4 regions of the Chimaeribacter sp. YP20170169 genome follow, and region 4 is predicted to be linked to each of the others. Evidence: predicted binding sites of a transcription regulator. Region 4 holds the regulator's gene; each other region holds the start of a gene.

The links. The regulator Fur, encoded in region 4, represses iron uptake genes when iron is present. The targets are predictions, from matches to a motif close to ATAATAATGAGAACNACTATCAA.
Region 1: ACK3SD_RS19075 (TonB-dependent siderophore receptor) is a predicted target of Fur. The motif match lies at 2,077-2,099, and genes of this name have one in related genera.
Region 2: fhuE (ferric-rhodotorulic acid/ferric-coprogen receptor FhuE) is a predicted target of Fur. The motif match lies at 2,091-2,113, and genes of this name have one in related genera.
Region 3: sodA (superoxide dismutase [Mn]) is a predicted target of Fur. The motif match lies at 2,198-2,220, and genes of this name have one in related genera.

What each region holds. Positions count from the first base shown of each region.
Region 1 covers NZ_CP176825.1:258,228-262,422, reverse strand. The annotation lists gene ACK3SD_RS19075 (TonB-dependent siderophore receptor) at 1-1,954, opposite strand, end outside; gene ACK3SD_RS19070 (MFS transporter) at 2,344-3,651, opposite strand; gene ACK3SD_RS19065 (nucleotidyltransferase family protein) at 3,846-4,195, shown strand, end outside.
Region 2 covers NZ_CP176826.1:173,133-177,327, forward strand. The annotation lists gene fhuE (ferric-rhodotorulic acid/ferric-coprogen receptor FhuE) at 1-1,936, opposite strand, end outside; gene ACK3SD_RS20145 (hypothetical protein) at 2,216-2,707, opposite strand; gene ACK3SD_RS20150 (NADH:flavin oxidoreductase/NADH oxidase) at 2,884-3,984, shown strand; gene ACK3SD_RS20155 (DUF3750 domain-containing protein) at 4,136-4,195, shown strand, end outside.
Region 3 covers NZ_CP176824.1:40,372-44,566, forward strand. The annotation lists gene ACK3SD_RS00170 (MltR family transcriptional regulator) at 1-175, shown strand, start outside; gene ACK3SD_RS00175 (YibL family ribosome-associated protein) at 293-655, shown strand; gene yiiM (6-hydroxyaminopurine reductase) at 686-1,369, opposite strand; gene sodA (superoxide dismutase [Mn]) at 1,493-2,116, opposite strand; partial or broken gene fdhD (formate dehydrogenase accessory sulfurtransferase FdhD) at 2,303-3,064, opposite strand; gene fdhE (formate dehydrogenase accessory protein FdhE) at 3,271-4,195, shown strand, end outside.
Region 4 covers NZ_CP176824.1:2,765,234-2,769,428, forward strand. The annotation lists gene ybfE (LexA regulated protein) at 228-515, shown strand; gene fldA (flavodoxin FldA) at 833-1,360, shown strand; gene fur (ferric iron uptake transcriptional regulator) at 1,665-2,108, shown strand; gene ACK3SD_RS12580 (beta-N-acetylhexosaminidase) at 2,255-4,195, opposite strand, start outside.

The DNA.
Region 1 (4,195 bases), on a different replicon from region 4:
GGTTCATGCGGACAGAGGCGTCAAACAGCGTGGCGGAAGGCATATGCAGGGTGTTTTCGTTATCCGCCCACTGGGTGCCGATATAACGTACGCCCGCGCCCACATCCAGGCCAATCGGGGAGTTGTACTGGCCCCACAGGGAAGCCATCTGTTTCGGCGTCACATACGGGGTGTTGCCGTCATTGCCATCCACCGCGTCCTTGAATCTCACCTTATTGTAGGTGTAGCCAGCAATGATATTGAAGTGTTCCGTGATCGGAGTACGCGCTTCTAGCTCCAGACCTTGCGAATGGATTTTGCCCACCGGCACGTTATAACTGCCCACCACCACGCGGTTGGCGACATCTTTCTGCGTCAGGTCATACAGCGCGGCGGTGTAGAGCGAGGCGCTGCCCACCGGCTGGTACTTGATGCCCACTTCATACTGTTCGCTGGTGGTCGGTTTCAGCAGGTTTCCACTCGCGTCCTTCAGCGTAGCAGGGGTGACACCGGTGCTATAGCTGATGTATGGCGAAATGCCATTATCAAAGGCGTAGAGCAGGGAGCTGCGGCCGGTGAAGTGATCATCATTGCGCTCGTCAACGGCATTGGTCTCATCGGTCACCGTCTTGGTCTTCATACGATCGTAGCGACCAGAGAGCGTCAGGTGCCATCTGTCCAGCTTCATATCATCTTGCAGGTAGCCGCCCGTCTGGGTGTACTGGGTTTTGGTGTGCGTGCTGCTGTAAATCGAGAGTGCATCACCGCCTGTTTCCCCGGTATAGGGATTCAGGTAGGTGGCAGTCGCGTATTCAGAGGAGGCATCATTGCTAAAGTGCTGGAAGTCGAAACCGAGCACGACCTTATGCTCCAGCATACCGGTGGCAAAATCGGCTTCCAGCTGGTTATCGATGGCGAACGCATCCAGCGTGGAGTCCTCACCCGAGTAGTAGCGGCTCATCTCGCTGCGATCGGCATTCCAGCCCGCGCCGTAAACCTGCTCCAGCTTGGTGTTGGAGTGGGTGTAGCTGGCATTCTGGCGGAATGACCAGGTGTCATTGAAGGCGTGCTGGAATTCGTAGCTGTAGATCTGCTCCCAGCGCTTGAAGACGTTGTGGCTGCTCTCACCGTCAAAGAAGCCGCGGCTCAGGCGGTCGCCATACAGACTGCCATCGGCGGGTACGGCGGAGTGGTAGCCGCCAGAGGGATCTTTTTGCAGGTAGGCGCGCAACAGCAGGGAGGTGTTCTCATCCGGTTGCCACAGCAGTTGCGGGGAGATAGCGTAACGCTCCTCGCGCTGGTGGTCATACTGCGTATCACTACTACGGGTCATGCCGGTCAGGCGGAACGCCCACTGGTCATTGATGGCGTCGGTATAGTCAAACGCGCCGCCCTTGGTATTGAAGTTACCGGCGGAGAGGCGGAAATGGCCTTCCGAGGCAAATTGTGGGCGCTTGGTGCTCTCGATCACCACGCCACCAGGGATGCTCTGGCCATACAGCGCAGAGGCCGGGCCTTTTACCACATCAATGCGCTCCAGGAACCACGGGTCAACCTGCAAGGCGTTATAACTGCTGCCGTCGCTGAGCAGGCGCAGGCCATCGAGGAAAGTGTTATTGACGTCGCCGCCGTGGAAGCCGCGCAGGGAGATGGTGTCATAACGCGTTGCGCCGCCGGCAAAGTTGGTAAACACGCCCGGCGTATAGTTCAGGGCGGCATTGAGGGTGGTGGCGTTCTGGTCATCGAGTTGCTGGCGGGTCACAACTGATACTGCCTGGCCGGTAGTAATCAGAGGTTGATCGGTTTTCGTGGCGCTTTTGCTGGTTTTAGCCGTGTAACCCTGCGTGGGGGCATCAGCGGTGTCGGCAGGCTGGGCCGTGACGACAATAGTATCTTCCGCGAGGGAGGCGAAGGGCACAAACAGCGCGAGGGAACACAGCAGGCTGGAGCGCTTCAAATTAAAAGCCGACAACATATTCATAATCCCTATAAAAATCTTTTCGAGTTAAACAGAAAGAGCAACGCGTGTGAGTCAGGCAATATCGCCCGCGGCCTCATAGGGCCGTGGATGCGATCAATTCAAATTATGTAAATCTAATGATAATTATTATCATTATTAAAGGCGAGATTCAAGAAGATGTTTCAGAGTTGTGACAAGTGGCTATACGTTTATCCCCCTGATAAGAAAGGGCTAAACGTGATAGATAAGCCAGAATAAAGGGAAAATAGCGGAGTGGCGGCCAATGGCAGGAAAAGTGGCGTTAAGATATAACTTCACTTTCATTGAACAGTAGTCAGATTTAACTATATAAAACGGGTGGGAATGGCCGAAAAACCGGCCCACGGGGGCCGGTTGGACGAGGGTTAGCGATTGACCAGTTTGGCTGGCAGCGCCACCACCAGCAAAGAGCTGAGCAGCAGGCTGGCGGCAAACACCCACAGCGCGCCACCACTCTTGCCGGTCAGATCCAGCGCCAGCCCCATCAGCGAGTTGCTGACCAGCCCGGCGATATTGGCGAGGGAGCAGGCCAGCGCAAAGCCAGTAGCGGCGGCGGTGCCCTTCAGGAAGGTGCCGGGCAGGCTGAAGAACACCGGTACTGCGCCAATGATCGCCGCCTGCGCCAGCGAAAAGAGCAGCACAGTGGCGGTGACGTTATAGGTGAAGAAAGTGCTGGCGGCCATGGCGGCGGCCCCGACCATAAAGGGCACAATGATGTGCCAGCGCCGTTCGCGGTGATAGTCCGAGCTGGCACCAATCAGCAACATGCCGACCAACGCCGCCAGGCTGGGCACTGCGGTCAGCAGGCCAATCAGGGTGAGATCCGTAACGCCAGCAGTCTTGATAAAGGTCGGCATCCAGAACCCCATCGCGTAGGCGCTGAGCAGAATGGAGAAGTCGATGCCACCGAGCATCCAGACTTTCAGGTTGAAAAAGCCGTCGCGAAAGCGTGCGCGCACCGGGCCGGCCTCTGCCTCATCCGCTGCCAGCGCGCGGCCAACCTGGGCCTTCTCCTTGGCATCCAGCCAGGTGGCGTGTTGGTAGCTGTCCGGTAACTGGCGGAACGCCAGCAGGCCAAGCAGGATGCTCGGCACGCCCTCCAGCAGGAACAGCCACTGCCAGCCGTGCAGGCCGTGCCACAGGTCGAAGCGGCTCATGATCCAGCCGGAGAGCGGGCCGCCCACCACGCTGGAGAGCGGCAGGCCAATCATAAATAGGGCGATGATGCGGCCGCGCCGGTGGGAAGGGAACCAGAGCGTCAGGTAGTAGAGCACACCGGGCAGGAAACCCGCCTCCGCCACCCCGAGCAGCAGGCGCAGCACATAGAATTGGGTGGGGGTAGTGACCAACAGGGTGGCGGCGGAGAGCAGCCCCCAGGTGATCATGATGCGCGCGATCCACACCTTGGCACCGACGCGTTGCAGGATCAGGTTACTCGGCACCTCAAACAGGATATAGCCGACAAAAAATAGGCCGGCACCCAGCCCAAAGGCGGCCTCACTCAGTTGCAGTTGGCTGGACATCTGCAATTTGGCGAAACCGATATTGATACGATCCAGATAGGCCGCGAGGTAACAGAGGCATAAAAACGGGATTAACTTCCAGGTGATCTTGCGGTAAAGCAGCGAGTCAGCGTCCTTTAGTCCGGCAGGACGGGTGATCTCAATGGCCATAACACACTCTCCGTCATTAAAGTCACCTGCCGCATGGTGGCGCAGGCCAATGCCCCGTTGGGGCGGTCAACAACTGTTATGCCGTACCATTTAATGAATACGGTCGCCCGGCATCATAGCGAATCTGCATAAAGAGTCACCGGAATTCGCCGTTGGCACCGGGAAAACCGCATCAAAAAGCGAGAGGAAGCGTCATGGAAGCAGGGATTTTATTGATGGCCGCCGGCCTGAGCCGCCGTTATCGCGCTGCCAGCGGCGGCCAGCACAAGTTGCTGGCCTCACTGGGCGATGGCGAAACGGTGTTTGCCCGCAGCCTGCGCCACGCACAGGCGAGCGGGCTGCCGGTGCGCGTCATTGTGCGGCCGGAGGATGAGGCATTGCACCGGCTGGCGCAGGCCGCCGGGGCGGAGTTTTATTGTGTGGCGAGCGGCGGGTTGGGGGAGTCAATCGCCGCTGGCGTGGCGGCCACCGCGCGGTGGCCGGGCTGGCTGGTGGCGTTGGCGGACATGCCCGCCCTGCATCCGCACACCTATCGGCAGGTGGC
Region 2 (4,195 bases), on a different replicon from region 4:
GCCAGTTCACGCCGCCGCCCACGGTCAGATCGCGCAGCATCGGCAACTGGTAACGGGTGAACAGCTTCAGTTGGGTACGCGGCAGGTTCGGGTTGACCGCCGTGCCATCTTTGGCCTTGGCGATATAGCGTGACGCGCCGAAGGTCATCTGCCAGTTGTCGGTCAGCGCCCCGTTCAGCTCGAACTCCACGCCGCGGCTGACCGTACCCTGCACCGGAGTGTAGGCCAGCTCCTGGCTGCCGGGGATGTAGCTGCCATCACTCTGCGCCACGTTGTCCTGCTCGATGCGGAACAGTGACAGCGAGGTGGTCAGGCGGCCGTTGAACCAGTCGGACTTCACGCCGGTCTCATAGCTCTTGCCCTTCACCGGCTTGAGGTAGTTGTTGTTGCTGTCGCGGTACTGCTGTGGCTGGAAGATGGAGGTGTAACTCGCATAGGCTGACCATGCGTCGTTGATGTCATACACCACGCCAGCGTATGGCGTCACGTCATCTTCCTGATCGTTGGTGGTGGAGCCACCCGCGCGCCAGTGGGTGTAGCGGGCGCCGGCGATCAGGTGCAGCGGATCGGTCACCGAGAAGCGAACGGCGGTGTAAGCGGATTTTTGGATGACGGTGTCATTCTGGTAATCCACCCACGGGCTCCACGTCGGGTAGGCGATGTTGCCGTCCCACTGGTTGTAGTTGCCGATGTCCGATTCGCTCAGGGTGGACTGGGTATTGAAGTAGTGGTTGTTCTGGCGGCTGTAGCTGACGCCTGCCACCAATTCATGCTGACGGCCGAACAGTTCGAACGGGCCGCTGGCGTAGGCGTCCAGCGCGTCGATCTTGCGTTTGCCGGTGTTCCAGCCGCCGTAGCCCATGACGCCGCTGCCGGTGGTTTTGTCCGGGTAGCCGGAGGGGTACATCAGACGCGAGTCGAATTTGGTTTCATCGTGGCTGCCGTTTACCTTCATCAGCCAGCCGCTATCAAAGCGCTGGGTCAGGGTGGCGAACACCTTTTTCGAGTCAATGTCGGTGTAGGCCCAATCTGGCGCGGCATTGAAGCTGCGATCGTAGTGGGTGCGGCTGCCGTCGCTGTACCAGGTCGGAATGCCGCCCCAAGTCGGATCGGAGGTGTGGCTGTCCTGATAGTCATACCCCACGGAGAGGGTGGTGGAGTCGGTCAGATCCGCGTCGATCACGCCGTAGAAGAATTTTTTGCGCGAGTGGTAGCGATCGAGCCAGGTGTCATTGTCCTGATAGCCCGCCACGACGCGGCCGCGCACGTTGCCGGAGTCGGTCAGCGGCGCGGAGACATCCGCCACGTAGCGCTGTTTGTCCCAGCTGCCGTAGCTGGCGGAGAGTGAGCCGGTCAGCTCACGGCTGTCGGCGTGCTTGCGCACCATGTTCACCGAGGCGGAGGGGTTGCCCGCGCCGCTCATCAGACCGGTCGCGCCGCGTACCACTTCAATCCGATCATAGATGGCGGTATCGCCAGCCTGATCGCCGAAGTTCCAGACGTCGCTGATGGTGGTAGGAATATCGTCGTAGAGGAAGTTGGTGATCAGGAAGCCACGGGAGTAGAAGGTCACGCGATCGCTGTCTGCCACCACGGGGGAGATGGCGGTAGTGTTATTCAGCACATCTGACACCGTTTGCAGGTTCTGGTCAGCCATGCGCTGCTTGCTGATGATACTGACAGACTGCGGCACATCACGTGGCACCAGCAGCATTTTGGTGCCAGCGGTGGTGGTTTTTACGGTGTAATCCTGTGCGTCGGTGTTGGTGCCGCCGTTACCGGCATCGGCGCTGACCACCAGCGTATCCGCTGCCTCTTCTGCCTGTGCCTGCGTGGTGTAGAGCGCGGTTGACACCATCACTGCCAGCAGCGACAAACCTGTCGCCGCGGTTGGCATCGCCGCGCGGTTGCCCTTTTCCCTGATATTCGAAAGCATACTTTTTCCACTCTGATTATTTTTAATGTTCTGCTATGGCAAGCGGCGCACCGCCACCCAACGCAGGGATCAGAGCCGCTCTCCAGGCAGGATAGTGTCCAGACGTCGCATTTCCGCGCAAAAACAGACGCAGCTCCTCATGCCAACGAAAGGAAAACAAATGAGAACTATACGCATTGTGATTATCAAAGCAAGGAAATGTTAACAGTTAATAAAGGAAGCGTTATTACGGCAGGAAAAGGGCAGGGCAGGCGACTGGCCTGCCCCGGTTATGGCGGGTTAACGGGCGGCGTCTGGCAACGGCGCGCCCTGTTTTTCGATATAACTTTTCGCCACTTGATAGCAGGCATCAACGTGGGCATTGCCAATATATTTCATGGCGGCAAAACCGATGCCGGCGGCAATCACCTGGCCAGCAAAGGGCACATATTTTACCAGCTGCTTGGAGGCCATTTTCATGCCGGCTTTTTTCAGCAGCTTGATCACCAAATCACGGGTAATCGAGTGACCAATTACCTTTGACCCCACGCTACCGGCGGTGGTCAATACCAGCGCCTTGGCGGTAGGGTCGAGGTTTTCAATGTCCGCTTCCGTCAGTTCGAACCTCTTGCTGATGGCTGGCAGCATCTCCAGCAGGATAGCAGCGTCAGATCCCACATCCACGCCGGGCAGCGGCACCGCCGACGCCACACCAGAGAGCGATGAGCGGCGGGTGACCATGCGATAACAGGCGTCACGAACCTTATCAAGTTCTTCCATTGTTTGAATCATAAACGGCTCCCGGATTGCTCAACATCCATTGAGTATAACCAATGATAAGCACAACCGTGCTGCCAGCAGAACCGCACAAATGCCAACTCCCTCTGGGTGGAAAGGCACTAGGCTATATCTCCCTGTCCGCCAACCTCTGGCGGCACTCCCTGTTTTGGCATTAAGAGAAGGTAATCATGGCCCAGTTGTTTACGCCGTTTAAACTGAAGAACGTTACGCTAAAAAACCGCATCGCGATCCCGCCGATGTGCCAGTACTCCGCGGTAGACGGGTTAGCGAATGATTGGCACCACGTGCACTACGCGGGCCTGGCACGCGGCGGTGCCGGTCTGGTGATTGTTGAGGCGACGGCCGTGGCACCGGAAGGGCGTATCACCCCCGCCGATCTCGGTATCTGGAACGACGAGCAGGCCGCTGAGCTGGCAAAAGTCGCTGCCGCCATCAAGGCCGCCGGTGCGGTGCCGGGCATCCAGATTGCCCACGCTGGCCGCAAGGCGAGCGCCAACGCGCCGTGGGAAGGCGACGACCATATCCCGACTGACGACGCACGCGGTTGGGAGACACTGTCACCTTCTGCCGTCGCCTTTGGTCAGGGCCTGCCAAAAGTGCCCAAGGCGATGAGCAAAGAGGAGATCAAACGTGTCATGGCCGATTTCGTCGCGGCGGCCCGCCGCGCGCGCGACGCAGGCTTCGAGTGGCTCGAGCTGCACTTCGCCCACGGCTATCTGGCGCAGAGCTTCTTCTCCGTGCACGCCAACCAGCGTACCGACGAGTACGGCGGTGACTTCGCTGGCCGTAGCCGCTTCCTGATCGAGACGTTCGATGCCGTTCGCGACGTATGGCCGCAGGATCTGCCGCTGACCGCCCGTTTCGGCGTGATCGAGTATGATGGCCGCGATGAGGAGACCCTCGCCGAGGCGATCCAACTGACCACCATTCTGCGTGAGAAAGGGCTGGACATGCTGAGCGTGAGCGTCGGTTTCTCCACCCCGGACAGCAACATTCCGTGGGGGCCGGGCTTCCTGGCGCCGGTTGCGCATCGCGTGCGTGAAGAGGCCGGACTGCCGGTGGCCTCCTCCTGGGGCGTGGAGCGCGCCGACGTTGCGGAGCGCTGTATTGCCGAAGGCGATATGGATCTGGTGATGATTGGCCGTGCCTTCCTGGCCGATCCGCACTACACCCTGCGTCTGGCGAAAAAGCTGGATGCTGAGCGCCCGACCTGGGTACTGCCGGCCCAGTATGCGCACTGGCTGGAGCGCTACAGACTGGCTGAATAAGCCTCTTCCCCCTCCCTCGCCGGAGGGGGTCTTTCTCCTCTATTGCCTTCCTCACCGCCCCGTCGGCATTAAATGATTTTTGAACCCTTGCGTCAGCCGTTGATTTGCATTACGGTGTTTTTTTAACCAAGGTGACAACCTCGAACACGCTATGACTTATATTAAGTGGTTAAGTCTCTGTTATATCTTTATTATATTAATATCATTGGGT
Region 3 (4,195 bases), 1.2 Mb from region 4:
GCTGCACTGTGTGCCTGCCCTGCCGGCCGCGCCCACCCTCACCGCTGGCGCGGAGCCGCTGGAGGCTTCGCTTCAGGCGATGCAGCGCCAGCGCTACCAGCAGATTCTCCACTCCACCATGGTGCTCTCCGTGACCGGCCTGATCGCCGGTATCAGCCTGAAAAAGGCCTTCTGACCCCCGCCCGACCGCGACCACCAAAAGCCGGGCTGATGAATGGCGCGCTTCCTGCTACACTGTGCGCCGATCCTCTATTAATGATGTGCCCGCCTGCGGCACAAACGGGCCACCACCATGAAAGACCAAGAAAAAGCAGAAATTAAGCGCCTCAGTGACAAGCTGGACGCCCTGAAACACAAAGACGCCACCATCATCCCGCAGGGCAATGCCGAACTGATTGCCCAGCACGAGGTGGAGAAAGAGAAGCTGGAGAAAGAGATCGCCCGCCTGAAAGAGGTGATGATCAGCAAGCTCAGCACCCAAGCGCAGCAGCTCAGCAAACTGCCATTCAGCCGTGAGATCTCCAAGAAAGAGCAGGCCGATATGGGCTCGCTGAAAAAGAGCGTGCGTGGCCTGATCGTGGTTCACCCGATGACCGCACTGGGCCGTGAGATGGGCCTGAAAGTGGTCACCGGTTACGCCAAAAAACCTTTCTGATCCCAGCCCGGCCCCAGCGGGCCGGCGCTGTCATGCTTTTTTCGGCTTGCCATCCAGACGCGGGCCGAAATCCTCAATCCGCCGTGTCTCCAGCCGGGCTTGCAGCTTCAGGCTCCAGCTTGCCGCCAGACCCGCCGCGCCCAGTAACCGCCGGTACTGCTCCTCGTCATAGGGCAGGTGGAAGGCAATGGCAATCGCTTCCTCCACGCTGATGTCACTGTTGCGCGTCAACAGCGCCAGCGGCTGCGCTTCACCGACGTAGCCGGGCGACAGCACACGGTAGAGCCAGCCGCAGCGGCCGCTCTGCTGGAGATGGTAGGAGAGCTGCGCCACCCCCATGTGGATGTTGATCTTGTAGCAGGGGGAGCGCGGCTGCGTCACCTGGATCAGCGCCTCGCCCCAGCGGAAAATGTCACCGATAAACACGTTCTGCTCGGTCAGCCCCAGCGTCGAGATATTCTCGCCAAAACCCGGCGGCTGGAAGTGCTCGCAACGCTCTGGGAAGGCTTGGCGCAGGTGGGCGTAGTGCTCACGCGGGAAGTGGCACAGGGCGCGATCCGGGCCGCCATGCACCCGCGTCTCGGCCTGCTCGTCGCCCTCCAGCCCCAGCGGCGTCAGCAAAATCCGCCCCTCAACGGCACGCTTGATCAGGGCAGTGGGGCGCATCTCTTCATGCTCCTGGATGGCGCCAATAAATACCTGTGGGTAGTGCATGGTCTCTCCCTTCGGGTGCGGGCCGCGCCCGCTGCCCCTCCAGCATAGGCGGGGGCAAAAAAAATGCCAGCGCAAGCGCTGGCATCGGGTGTCACGGGCGGCCGGTGGCCGCCAGCGGCGGGATTACTTCTTCGCTGCGAAACGTGCCGCGGCTTCGTCCCAATTCACCACGTTCCAGAACGCCTTGATGTAGTCCGGGCGTTTGTTCTGGTATTTCAGGTAGTAAGCGTGCTCCCACACGTCCAGACCCAGAATCGGGAAGCCGGATGCGCCAGCGACGGCTTCGCCCATCAGCGGGCTGTCTTGGTTAGCGGTGGAGACCACGGCCAGTTTGCCGTCATCTTTCAGCACCAGCCACGCCCAGCCGGAACCGAAACGGGTGGCTGCCGCTTTCTCAAAGGTCTCTTTGAAGCTGTCGATGCTGCCGAAATCGCGCTCGATCGCGTCTTTCAGTTCGCCTTGCAGGGTGGTGCCCAGTTTCAGGCCTTTCCAGAACAGGCTGTGGTTGGCGTGGCCGCCCGCGTTGTTGCGCAGTGCGGTCTTCTTGTCAGCCGGTACTTGATCCAGTTTGGTGATCAACTCTTCCACCGGCAGCGCAGCCAGTTCCGGCAGGCTTTCCAGCGCGGCGTTGGCGTTGTTGACGTAAGTCTGGTGGTGTTTGGTGTGATGGATCTCCATCGTCTGCTTGTCGAAGTGCGGCTCAAGTGCGTCGTATGCGTAAGGCAGGGATGGCAGTGAGTAACTCATATTCTTCATCTCCATGGTAGTTGGGCGGCGCCGGACAGGTGCAAGCACCGCGTAAGCAGTGGGATCATTATAGTTAATTAAATGATATTGAAAATGATTATCTCAGACCGCCCCAGGGCTGGGGCGGGGCGGCATCCGTGACTTATGACGAGGGGAAATAATGGCGAGGAAATCGATCTAAGCCATTTAGCGCAGGCGCTGCGGATGGGTATAGACGGTGGCACGGCCCGGCTTGCTAAAGCCCACCAGCGTCAGATTGCAGCGCTCGGCCACCTCGACCGCCAGCGTGGTGGCCGCAGAGACAGCAAACAAAATCTCCGCGCCACACATCGCCGCTTTCTGCACCATCTCATAGCTGGCGCGGCTGGAAACCAGCACCGCGCCAGCCTGCCACTCGGGCTTGCCGCTGCGCACGCCGAGCAGCTTGTCGAGCGCCACGTGGCGGCCCACATCCTCACAGCCGCCGAGCAGCTCGCCCTCCGGCGCAATCCAGGCGGCGGCGTGGGTACAGCCGGTCAACTGGCCCACCGGCTGCACCTGCTTCAGCGCCGCCAGCGCGCCGTCAAGCTTCGCCAGATCAAACTGTTGGGTGAAGGGCAGCGGCATCAGCGGGCGGAAGAGATCGCCCAGCTGCTCGACGCCGCATACGCCGCAGCCGGTGCGGCCAGCCATCGCACGGCGGCGCTCTTTCAGCCCGGCGAAACGGCGGCTCGACAGCTCAATCTGCACCTCAATGCCGTTGCAGGAGGGCAGCACGTCGATGCCAAAAATGTCGCGCGGCGCCTCAATGATCCCCTCGGAGAGCGAAAAGCCGAGGGCAAATGCCTCCAGATCCTTGGGCGTGGCCATCATCACCACATGGGAGATGCCGTTATAGACCAGCGCGACCGGCACCTCCTCTGCCAGCCAATCCTCTTCCGGCGTCTCCAGCCGGTGGCGCTGATGTACCTGACGCCGCTGCACGCCGTCATCTTCAACGGCCGGGGCGTGTTGCTGTGTATCTTTCACCTGAGTTACCTGATTGTTTAACATCCACACAGTGGCTGTGCTAATGTCCAGAAAGGGCAGAGTTGCCCACCTTAGCGCTGTTCGGGCGGGAACAGAACTGATTTCATGCCCGGCACCTCTTCCACGCCGAGACGGGAGTGATTGCCTTGAGTATCCGCATTGTCCCCAACCGCGACACGGACGCGCCCTCCAGCCGGGCGAGCGTGGCGCATGCCATCCCACCGCTGCTGTTCGCCAACCTGAAAAGCCTCTATGCCCGGCGCGCCGAACGGCTGCGCAAGCTGGCGGAAGATAGCCCATTGCAGGACTTGCTGATTGGCGCGGCGCTGGTGGCCGAAGCGCAACAGCAGGTGTTGCACGATCACCCGCTGACGATGGCGATTGAGCCGGTGCTGGCCGCCAGCGGCAACAGCGCGCAGCCGCCGCTGAACCTGCACACCTTTGAGCGCGCGCCGCACTGGCGCACCCTGCTGCATGCGCTGGTGGAGGAGCTACGCCCACAGGTTGACCCGCATTGGCGCGCCGTGCTGGAGAATCTGGAGAAGTGTTCAGAGAGCGAGCTGGAGAGTGACGCCACCGCGCTGCTTAGCCGCGAGTTCTCACAGGTGAACAGCGAACGGGCACCGGTGATCTGGGCAGCATTGTCGCTCTATTGGGCGCAGATGGCCAGTTTGATCCCCGGAAAAGCGCACGTTGAGTATGGTGAGCACCGCCAGTTCTGCCCCACCTGCGGCAGCATCCCGGTCTCCAGCCTGATGCACCTCGGCGCGGTCAGCGGTATGCGCTACCTGCACTGCAACCTGTGCGAGTGCGAGTGGCACGTGATGCAGGCCAAGTGCAGCAACTGCGAGCATACCCACGGGCTGAACTACTGGTCGCTGGAGTATGCGCTGTCGCCGGTCAAGGCGGAGAGCTGCGACGACTGCGGCACCTATCTCAAAATCCTGTTCCAGGAGCAGGATCCGAACGTCGAGCCGGTGGCGGATGACCTGGCGACGCTGGTGCTGGATGCCAAAATGGAGGATGAGGGTTACGCGCGCAGCAGCATCAACCCCTTCCTCTTTCCGGACG
Region 4 (4,195 bases):
AACGGGGTGAAACGCCAACAGATGAAGCCGAACAGGCAGTTAGGCATTGTTCAGGCCGCGCGTGCTGGGGTATTATGGCGCGCTATGTCTTGCCCCGTCAGCGTCGGTTACGCCGCGCGGCGGCGGTAAAGTGGGTTAAGGTTGATTGACCTCAACATGTATTCACCGAGCCATCCGGCTGTGCTCAGGCGCAGGCAGATGTTGACTCCTTAGTCGTACCTCTACCTATGGCAAAAGAACAAACGGATCGCACCACGCTGGATCTGTTCGCAGATGAACGCCGGCCGGGACGCCCAAAAACCAATCCACTCTCCCGTGATGAACAGCTCAGGATCAACAAACGTAACCAGTTGCGACGCGACAAGGTGCGGGGCTTGCGCCGGGTAGAGCTGAAGATCAACGCGGACGCCGTGGACGCGCTCAATAAGCTGGCGGAGCAGCAGAACATCAGCCGCAGCGAGCTGATTGAGCAGATGCTGCTGGCGCAACTGCGCAAGCAGCAAGACGACGCCTGACGGCCTGCCGGCGGTGACACCCTTCGCCGCCAGCATGGCCCTGCCTCCTCCCCCGCCCTCCCTAACGCTTGCCCGCGGATGTCTTTGATCGTAGGGCACCAATGCAGGAAAAAAGCGCCGCAAGCACACAAAGGCGATAACACCCGCGCCATTTGGCCGATAGAATATTTGACCATTCTGGCTGTTGGGAAGCCGGCTGGCTCCCTGGGCGCGGCGGCGTGATGATGTTCACCCCGCGGTGACTTTGCTATCATCAGCAGCATCCGCACCTGTCAATGGCAGGTAAATTAATTAAGAACAAGAGGTTAAAGAATTATATGGCCGTAGTGGGAATCTTCTTCGGATCTGACACCGGAAACACTGAGAACATCGCCAAAATGATCCAGAAGCAACTGGGTGCCGATGTGGCGGAAGTGCATGACATCGCCAAGAGCAGCAAAGAAGATCTGGAAAAGTTTGACATCCTGCTGCTGGGCATCCCGACCTGGTATTACGGCGAAGCGCAGTGTGACTGGGATGACTTCTTCCCGACGCTGGAAGAGATCGACTTCAACGGCAAGCTGGTGGCGCTGTTTGGCTGCGGCGACCAGGAAGATTACGCGGAGTACTTCTGTGACGCGATGGGCACCGTGCGTGACATCATCGAGCCGCGCGGCGCGACGCTGGTCGGCCACTGGCCGGTAGCTGGCTACCACTTTGAGGCCTCCAAGGGCCTGGCCGACGACAGCCACTTCATTGGTCTGGCCATTGACGAAGACCGCCAGCCGGAGCTGACCAACGAGCGCGTCGACGCTTGGGTGAAGCAGATCTCCGAAGAGCTGAGCCTGGCTGAGATCATCGGCTAAGCTCCCTCACGGCCCGGGGTGTCGATTTCTGACCGAACGGGCCGGATTTATCCCGCCAGACACCAAAAGATCGGCTACAAGTTTGTAACTTTATACAGTATCGGGGTACACTGGCGCCGGTGTATTTCCTATCCATCAACGCATTGCAACAGTGTATTAACAATGGCGCGAACGGCGTTAACAGGCGGCGTTTTCTTTTGAACCCGTGAGTTCTATAATGAGACGCAATTAAAACCGTTGCGCCGCCTGATGTCATAGGCTGTATGCCTCAACGTGAATAGCATAGTAACAGGACAGAATCCGCATGACTGACAATAACACCGCATTAAAGAAGGCCGGCCTGAAAGTCACGCTTCCCAGACTTAAGATCCTGGAAGTGCTGCAAGATCCGGAATGCCATCATGTCAGTGCGGAAGATCTTTATAAGAAGCTGATTGATATGGGCGAAGAGATTGGTCTGGCCACGGTTTACCGCGTGCTGAACCAATTCGACGACGCCGGCATCGTGACCCGTCACAACTTTGAAGGCGGCAAGTCCGTATTCGAGCTGACGCAGCAGCAGCACCACGATCACCTGATCTGCCTTGATTGCGGTAAAGTGATTGAATTCAGTGATGAATCTATTGAGATCCGCCAGCGTGAAATTGCCAAGAAACATGGCATCAAGCTGACCAACCATAGCCTCTACCTCTATGGTCATTGTGAAGCCGGTGATTGTCGCGAAAACGAAGGTTTGCACGACAAGTAACCAATCTGCGGGACGCAGGACGCCCCCCGCAGTATAAAGCTCCCGTCAGCACGGGAGCGGCAGGTAACTGCCAGTGAAAACCGCTTTGATGCGGTTTTTTTTCGCCTGTTGTCTGCCCGGCGCGCTGGCCGGGCGGGGCCATGTCGTCAGAGGGCGACCTCCTCACTACGGCTGACGCGCTTGCCATCTGGGCTGAGGGTGCGCACCCACGCCTTCTCCCCTACCGTGGGCTTGGCCTGCGGGTTATACGCCTGCCAGTTTTTGCCATCTACTGAATATTGGATAACCAGCCCCGGCAGCGCCACGTTTGCCTCCAGCACGCCGGCATTGATGCGCGCCCCCGGCACGGGCAGCCGGTAGGCGACACCCTGCCGATCCAGCTTCGCGATCTCACGCTGCCCCATCAGATTGGCGAAGCGCTGCCAGTCGGTGGCCAGTTGATCACGGTTGACCCAGTGGGTCTTGCCGCCCTGGAACTCCCGGCCAGGCTGGTACGGCAGCTCCCAGTCGGCGCGGTGCCAGGCGCGCTCCGCCAGCACCATCAGGCGCGGGTAGATGCGGTACTCCAGGTCACTGTCGGTGCGGATGGTTTCGCTCCACACCTGCCCGGACATGCCGTGCGCGCCCGGCCACGGGGCATCGCTGCGGGCGGTGAAGGCGTTGCCGTCGCGGTCAACGGAGGTCTCGGCGTTCTGCGGCAGGTTGTCCGGCGCGAAGCTGAAGATCTTGGCTTCATCGCTGGCGCGCGTGGCCCAGTAGTAGCCCGGCTCACGGGCGCTGACCTCGTAGGGTTTGTCAAAGTAGAGGTAGTCAGGGTTGGAGAGGGTAATCTCATAACCCTTGGCCGCCCACTCGCCGGCAGTCTGCGCCCCGCCCCAGTAGAGCGTATCCCAGAAGTTTACCCCTACACGCGGGGTGGCGAAGGCGCGGGCATCTTTCGCATCCTTCAGGCCATCCTGCCAGGCCTGCATCCGGTCGATGCCATGCGCCTTGACCAGCTTGCTGACCTGGATGGCAAAGTAGCTGGAGAGGTGGTCAAAGGCCGTGGCCCCGCCCGATTTGACCAGCGTCTGGCACACTTGCGATTTCGACCACGGCAGATCCTCTTTGCTCAGGTCGATGGCCCCTTTCGTCGGGTCTGCTGGCGCTTTCAGATCTTGGTAGCCCGGCCCAAGGCGGATATTTTTCGCCTCATCACCGCCAAAGTGCCAGGTGGTGAGCGGCTGCCCCGCCTCCCGGTGCATGGCGGCAATCTCGCCAATCACCTTGTCAACAAAGCGCAGCGACGACGGCATACAGGGGTTGAGGTAGCTGCGGCGATCGTAGTACTGCACCGAGGTGGTGTTGGAGGTGTCGGTCGGGTCGAGCAGCCGGTAGGCCTCCGCCTCTTCCAGTTTGCCAGCCTGTTGCAGCCGCTGATAGCGTGCCTCCATTGAAACTACCGCCGCTCTGGCGTGGGCTGGCATGTCTATCTCTGGGATCACCTGAATTTGCCGCGCCTGCGCGTACTTCACAATCTCAATGTAATCCGCCCGGCTGAAGTAGCCGCTGCCGTTATTGTTGCTAAAGGGGCCAGACCCCAGTTGTGGTAGCAGGCAGCGCGTCTCCTTCAGGTCGTGGCAGCGCTTGCTACCGATCTCCGTCAGCTCCGGCAGGCCGGGGATCTCAATGCGCCAGCCCTCATCATCACTCAAATGGAACTGGAAGGTATTGAGCTTATAGGCCGCCATCTCATCCAGTAGCCGCAACACTGCCGCCTTGCTGTGGAAGTTGCGGCCCACGTCCATGTGCATCCCTCGGTAAGGGAAGCGCGGCGCATCCTCAGCCGTCAGCTGGGCAATGCGCTTCTCGCCATTGACCGGCACCAAAGAGAGCAGCGACTGCACGCCGTAGAAGACGCCACTGTGGTCGAAGCCCACCACCTCCGCGCCGCGCTCGCCAATCACCAACCGATAGGCCCCATCGACCGCCTGCTTGCCGCTGAAGGCGTTACGGTCAATGCGGGTGGTAAGCGGGTAGCCGCCGGGCTGCTCCGTCAGGCCCAGCAGTGCCATGCGCGCCCGTACCGCCTGCTGTGACGGCATCGG